Regions from separate parts of the Micromonospora sp. DT228 genome, predicted to be linked through region 3. Evidence: riboswitches for the same ligand, from Rfam matches in the RefSeq annotation. Region 3 holds a riboswitch; each other region holds the start of a gene.
The links. A riboswitch is a leader RNA that binds a small molecule or an ion and turns the genes downstream of it on or off. The one in region 3 is predicted to bind cobalamin.

Region 1 (2,194 bases), on a different contig from region 3:
TCGACGCGTACGCCGATGGGGTGGTGTTTGTCGGCAGGTACTTGAACCCGCCGCCGGTCAGCTGCTGCGCGCGCAGGAAGTCGATCGGGGTCTTGCCGGCGGTGGTGGTGAAGTCGGTGCCCTGGCTGGGGATGCCGCAGGCGTTGAGCCCGGAGACGGCCCAGGCGTTGGAGTCGGTGTTGACGCCGAACATCGAGGTGAAGGCGCCCGAGGCGTTGACGAGCTTGCCCTTGAGGAAGTTCTTCGCCTGGACGATGTCGGTGTCGGTGTTGGGCACGCCTGCGGCGCAGAGGGCCGCCATGGCGGCGCCGGTCATGTCGATGTCGCCGGGAGTGGCGAGTGCGCTCGCGTTCCCCTCGGCCTGGCTGAAGGTCCAGCCGCCGTCGTTGTGCTGGTTGTTGCGGATCCGGGTGACCGAGAGGTCGAGCAGTGCCTGCGGTACACGGGCGCCGCCGGTCTGGGTCTTCGCCCCGGCCAGGGCGAGGGTGGCGAAGATGGTGCCGTTGACGTTGGCGGGCGGGCCGTAGTAGCCGGGCGAGCCGGTCTGCCAGTAGGCGATGGTGTCGGCGATCAGGTTGCGGGCGGGGGAGACCCGAGCGGGGTCGATGCCTGCCGCGTAGGCGTTCAGGACGCCGCGCTCGTAGTCGGTGACGACGGGCGAGGCGCTTGGCCAGGACGCGGCGGAGAGCTGGTTGCGGTAGACGGTGCGGGCGTTCTTGGTCGTGTCCCCGGAGGGGTAGACGTCCACGGCCGCGACGCCGGCGGGGGCGAACGCGCTGAACGCCCACTCGTTCGACAACCCGCCGCTGGCGTAGCTGCCGTCGGCCGCCTGCAGCGTCCGCAGGTAGGCCACGCCGTTGGTCCGGGCGGTGGCGATCTGCGCGGGCGTCGAGGTCGCGGCGGCCGGTGCGGCACCGGCAGTCACCGCGACGGCGGTGGCGATCAGCGCGGCGGCGGGGACTGTCGCGAGACGTCTCCGGCGGCTGCCGGAGGAAAGGCGCGAGGACATCGGGTCTCCTTGGGGGTACGGGGCACGACTGCCTCGACCCAGAGCCCGACAGGGAAGCCGGCGGGGGCGGGGCGGGCCGGCCGCAGGACGCGTGGGACGGATACCGCAGGTGCTGCGTCACCACGTGGGTAGTCGGGCTCGGGACGGCGGACCGTCCTCACCGTTGCGCGTCAGCCCCGGATTCCCACCGGGTTCCCCCACGCGATGACGCGGTCACCGTATGGGAGGAAGCCCCTACCGCGCGCTGTTAGCTAGATGACAGCGGCTCGCGTTGACGGCGTGGTCGCGGGTGTGGTCCGATGGCCGCGATCCAGCAGTCAGGGGAAGCCGGTCAAAGTCCGGCGCTGGCCCGCAGCCGTAGGTCCCGTTTTCTCGGGACGAGTCGGATTACCTGGCTGGATAGTGCACCGCAGCGCCGTCGAGGTACACGGCGCGGAGCCAGGTTTCCGAGACTTGTCCTCGGGGTCCGCGTCCGCGCCTGCGCCGCTACCCCCGAGAGAGTCGCCATGTCCCCACTTGTCAGTCGCACGCCGCGTGTTCCCCGGGCGTGGTTGGCGTTCGTCGCCGCGGTGACGCTTGGCGTGGCGGCGCTCGTGGTGCCGACCCGTGCGATCGCCGATCCGCTGGAGTCCTGCACGCCGACCCAGGGCGCTGTCGTCGCTGTCGACTTCGGGCCGTGGGGCGGGCCGCTGCTGCGGGGCTGCGACGCCACCCCGACCACGGGTCTGGACCTGCTGCACGAGGCGGGTTTCACCACGGCCGGCACCGCCCATGACGGCCCCGGTTTCATCTGCCGGATCGGCTCACCCGCCTTCGAGTCCGGTGCCGAACGCCCGACGCCCGCCGACGAGGCGTGCCAGTTGACGCCGCCGGCGACTGCCTACTGGTCCTACTGGATCGCACCGGCCGGGCAGGACCACTGGACCTACAGTCCACTCGGTGCGATGTCCCAGCGGCCGGGCCCCGGCGAGGTCGAGGCATGGGTCTTCGGCGGCACCGACATCGGCGGCACGACCGGGGCGCCGAACTTCACCCCCGCGTCGGTGCGCGCGAGCGGCCCGACGCCCTCCTCGACGCCGACTCCCTCGCCCACCACGACGGCCGGGCCGACCGACCCGGCGCGGCCGACCGAAGCCCAGGTCAAGGCCGTCGGCAGCTACCTGGTGGAGCAACTCACCGACGGCG
Region 2 (2,194 bases), on a different contig from region 3:
CACGTACTCCTCGACGCTTGTCGAGGTGTAGTCGATCGCCACCGCGCCCAGGCTCTCGATCAGACTCATGCTCGCCGGCCCGCCCGTGGCGTACGCCTCGGCGCCGCGCGCCTGGGCGAGTTGGACGCTCACGTATCCGACACCGCCGGCGCCGCCGTGCACGAGCACCTTCTGCCCGGCACGGACTCCGGCCCGGTCGACAAGCCCCTCCCAGGAGGTGATCGCCGCCAGGGGCAACGCGGCGGCCTCCCGCATCGAGAGGGTCTTCGGCTTGCGGGCCAGGAGCCGCGCGTCCACGGCGGCGTATTCGGCAAGCGACCCCTGGAGGTCGCCCACTCCCCCGCACAGCCCGTACACCTCGTCCCCCGGCGCGAAGTCGGTCACGTCCGCACCGACCGCCGCGACGACGCCGGCGAGGTCCAGGCCGAGCACCGCGGGAGGCTGGACGCGCGCGTGCGCGGCCTTTCCCGCCTGGATCTTCGTGTCGAGCGGGTTGACGCCGCTGGCGACGATCCGCACCAGCACCTGCCCGCGCTCGGGGGTGGGTCTGTCGATCTCCTCGACCAGGAGCGGAACGTCGAACTCCCGCAGCACCGCAGCGCGCATAACCATCCACACTCTCCGTGATCGAGGCTTCACGTGGACGCTATCCGACCAGATCGACGGCGGGGCGGGTTCCTCGGACCGGCCAGCACCGCGACGGGCGGACCGAGCACGGGTCAGCCGTCGTCGGCGCCGTCGAGCAGCGCGCGCCGCAGCGCCAGCCGGTGCTCCCGGCGGATCTCCGCCTCCCGGTACCGTCGCCGGTCCCCGTCGGTCTCGGGCAGCAGCGGCGGCACCGTACGGGGCTGGCCGTCGTCGTCGATGGCGACCATGACCAGGTGGGCGGTGGCCACGTCGGTGGGCGGCACCGCCCGGTCCCACCGGTCGGCGGTCACCTTGACGGCCACCTCCATCGAGCTACGGCCGGCCCAGGTGATCCGGGCGTCGACGTGCACGACGTCGCCGACCCGCACCGCGCGCAGGAACGCGGTCTCGTCGATGGCGGCGGTCACCGCCGGCCCATCGGAGTGCCGGGCGGCGACCACACCGGCGACGGAGTCGATGAGGTTGAGGATCCGGCCGCCGTGCACCGTACCCATCAGGTTTGTGTGGTGCTGGTCCATGATCTGCGACAGGGTCAGGTGCGACGCCGACGGCGCTCGGCCGGCGATCGTGGTGGTGTCGTGCACAGCGGTAGTCCGTCCCTCGGGAAACCACGCCGCCGGTCGCGGACACACGCTGACGAGGACCTGGCCGTGCACCACACGCACGGCCCGTCACCCGCTCAGCCCACCCGCGAGGCCGACGGCAGCGCACACGGTTGTGTACGCGGCGCCGGCAGGTCTTCGGACTCGCGGGCCCGACCGGTCGTGCCGGTCCCCTACTGGCCGTCGCTTCCCAGGCCGCTGGCCCAGTGCTGATGACGGCTGTCGTTCCCACTCACCGCTGCGGGGCAGCCCCGGATTTCCACCGGGTTCCCTCTTACGACGCCCAGCCGGTCAGGACGGGGCGAACCAGCGCCGTCGGCAGCATAGCTGGCCAGGGAATCTGTCCACCGGGGGCATCGTGCCGCGGCGGCCGCGTGCTCGTCGTCAACTTTTGACGTTCGAGGAAGAAGATCGCCACCTCTTGAAAAAAGTCTCGCGAGGGTGAGGATATCCAGATGCGTCGTCTCCCCCAGACTTGCGGGCGGGTGGTCTCGGGCCTCCTCGCGTTCCTCCTCGCCTCGGCGGTCGCCCTCCTCGCGTCCGCCCAACCCGCCGCGGCGCACGGGACCCTCGCCACGTCCACGCCGGCGAGCGGGGCCACCGTGCGTGAGCCGTTCACGGAGGTGCGGCTCTTCTTCACCGAGAAGGCCGCCGCCAACGCGTTCTTCACGATCACCGCCCCGGGTGGCACCCGTGTCGACAACGGCTGGTCGCAGGGTGAACCGAAACCGCTGGAGCAGCCGGTACGGGAGTACTTCCTGGTCAACGGGCAGTTCGAGCCGCGGGAGTACACGACGGGGTTCCCCGCGGTGGTGAGCGTCGCCCACCTGCCCGCCAAGGGCCAGTACTCGGTGAGCTATCTGTCGGTCGCCTCGGACGGCGACACCGTGCGGGGCACCCTGACCTTCCGCTACGACGGGCGGGTGACGGCGGCGCCGAAGGGA
Region 3 (2,194 bases):
GTCGGGTAGTAGTTGATGTCGATGACCCGGTCGAGGAAGGTGACGGCGGTACGGACCGTCGCGCGCAGCCGCTCCCAGTCGATGCCGCCGTCGGTCAGGTGCGCGGCGAGGTTCACCGAGCCGAGGTTGCACACGGCGGTCTCGGCGTCACTGGACACCTCGATGATCTCGGTGCAGAGGTTGGACAGGTGCACCACGTTGCCGTCTTCGGCGGTCTGGTTGCAGAGCCGGTTGGCGGCGTCCTTGAACGTCATCCACCCGTTGCCGGTCTGGGCCAGGGTCCGCATCATCTTCCCGTACAGCTCCCGCGCCGGGACCTGCCGCACGTAGCGACCCTGCGCCTCGGCCTCCCGGTACGCGGCGTCGAAACGCTCCCCCCACAGGTCGGGCAGCTCGGGCACCTCGTGCGGGTCGATCAGCGACCATATCTCGTCGGCCTCGACCCGGCGCATGAACTCGTCCGGGATCCAGTTGGCCAGGTTCAGGTTGTGGGTGCGCCGGGCGTCCTCGCCGGTGTTGTCCCGCAGTTGCAGGAACTCCTCGATGTCCGGGTGCCACGGCTCCAGGTAGACGCAGGCCGCGCCCTTGCGCCGGCCGCCCTGGTTGACCGCGGCGACGCTCGCGTCCAGCGTGCGCAGCCACGGCACGATCCCGTTGGACTGCCCGTTGGTGCCGCGGATCAGGGCGCCCCGGGACCGGACCCGGGAGTACGCGATGCCGATGCCGCCGGCGAACTTGGACAGGTTGGCGACCTGGGCGTAGCGCTGGTAGATCGAGTCCAGCTCGTCGCGTGGGGAGTCGACCAGATAGCAGGAGGACATCTGGGTGTGCCGGGTGCCGGAGTTGAACAACGTCGGTGAGCTGGGCAGATAGGCCAGGCTGGACATGAGTCGGTAGAAGTCGACCGCCTCGTCCGGCGTCTGGGACAGCCCGCAGGCCACCCGCAGCAGCCAGTACTGCGGGGTCTCCAGCACCAGGCGGCTGGTGGGGTGGCGCAGCAGGTACCTGTCGTACACCGTGCGCAGACCGAAGTACTCGAACCGCCGGTCACCGTCCGGATCGACAGCGTCGTCGAGCATCGGGGCGTGCGCGGCGACGAACGCGGCGGTGTCGTCGCCGATCAGGCCCTCGGCGTGGCCGACCCGGATCGCCGCGCTGAACGAGGTGACGCCCTGCCGACGCACCTCCTTGCCGACGTAGCTGGAGAGCAGCCGGGCGGCGAGGCGGGAGTACTGCGGTTCCTCGCCGATCATCTCGGCCGCGGTCTGGATGGAGAGCCGGTCCAGCTCGGCAGTCGTCGCGCCGTCGTACAGGCCGCTGATCGTGCGGGTGGCGACGCGCATCGGGTCGACGTCGGTCAGGTCGTCGGCCCACCGCTCGACCGCCCGGACGATCTTGTTGACGTCCACGGATTCGGTGGCGCCGTCGCGCTTGCGGACCTGCATCGGCGTCCGCCGCACGGCCGCGTCGCCGACTGCCGGGACTACCTCGGTGACTGTCACCACTCACTCCTCGCGAGTTCGAGACCTGATGGCCCCTCGAACGCGTGGAGACAGACACCGGCGGACGCCACGCCGGCACGGCGTGGGTCAGGTGGCGTCGGCCGTCCCACGCGGCCTCGGACCGCCGCTCACCCGGGTGTGGGTACGCGGCGCGCTGGCAGGTCTTCGGACTCGTGGGCACGACCGGGTTGGCCGGTCTCCTACTGGCCGTCGCTTCCCAGGCCGATTCGTGGCCCAGTGCTCATGACGGCTGTCGTTCCCACTCACCGCTGCGGGACAGTCCCGGATTTCCACCGGGTTCCCTCTTGCCTCGACCGCTCGGGCTGAGCGGTCGAACCAGCTGCGCTCGACACCATATATAGGGACGCTGCCGTTGTCACACCCCACATGTCGGTCTCGGGCGTGTCGACGGCGACGCCCGTGATGGTCGTCACCGGCCGCGCCGGCCGGGCCGGGTCCGGCCGACTCAGGGTCGGCGAACGCCCGCGCGGCACACGGCAGGCCGAGCGGGTGTCGACATTCGGAAAGGTGTGATGTATTAAGTCTTTAGATGTAAAGACCCCTACCCATACTCGGCCGTCAATGCAACTTTCCGGAGTGGACATCCAATCTTCTGGACCATTATCCACTTCCCGCGCCACCGTCCCCATCGGTCTCGGGGCGCCTCAGCGGCCTGCCGCGTCGTCGAGAGT

Region 1: it holds a riboswitch for cobalamin, as region 3 does, so the genes downstream of both, ACLQ29_RS24510 (hypothetical protein) here and ACLQ29_RS16270 (ribonucleoside-diphosphate reductase subunit alpha) in region 3, are expected to answer to the same signal.
Region 2: it holds a riboswitch for cobalamin, as region 3 does, so the genes downstream of both, ACLQ29_RS22635 (acyl-CoA thioesterase) here and ACLQ29_RS16270 (ribonucleoside-diphosphate reductase subunit alpha) in region 3, are expected to answer to the same signal.

What each region holds. Positions count from the first base shown of each region.
Region 1 covers NZ_JBNCKO010000013.1:164,100-166,293, forward strand. Annotated here, with positions in the region: gene ACLQ29_RS24510 (hypothetical protein) at 1-1,009, opposite strand, end outside; cobalamin riboswitch at 1,116-1,237, opposite strand; cobalamin riboswitch at 1,305-1,422, shown strand; gene ACLQ29_RS24515 (prenyltransferase/squalene oxidase repeat-containing protein) at 1,516-2,194, shown strand, end outside.
Region 2 covers NZ_JBNCKO010000011.1:186,787-188,980, reverse strand. Annotated here, with positions in the region: gene ACLQ29_RS22640 (zinc-dependent alcohol dehydrogenase family protein) at 1-612, opposite strand, end outside; gene ACLQ29_RS22635 (acyl-CoA thioesterase) at 720-1,166, opposite strand; cobalamin riboswitch at 1,363-1,576, opposite strand; gene ACLQ29_RS22630 (copper resistance CopC family protein) at 1,706-2,194, shown strand, end outside.
Region 3 covers NZ_JBNCKO010000007.1:67,754-69,947, forward strand. Annotated here, with positions in the region: gene ACLQ29_RS16270 (ribonucleoside-diphosphate reductase subunit alpha) at 1-1,445, opposite strand, end outside; cobalamin riboswitch at 1,642-1,858, opposite strand.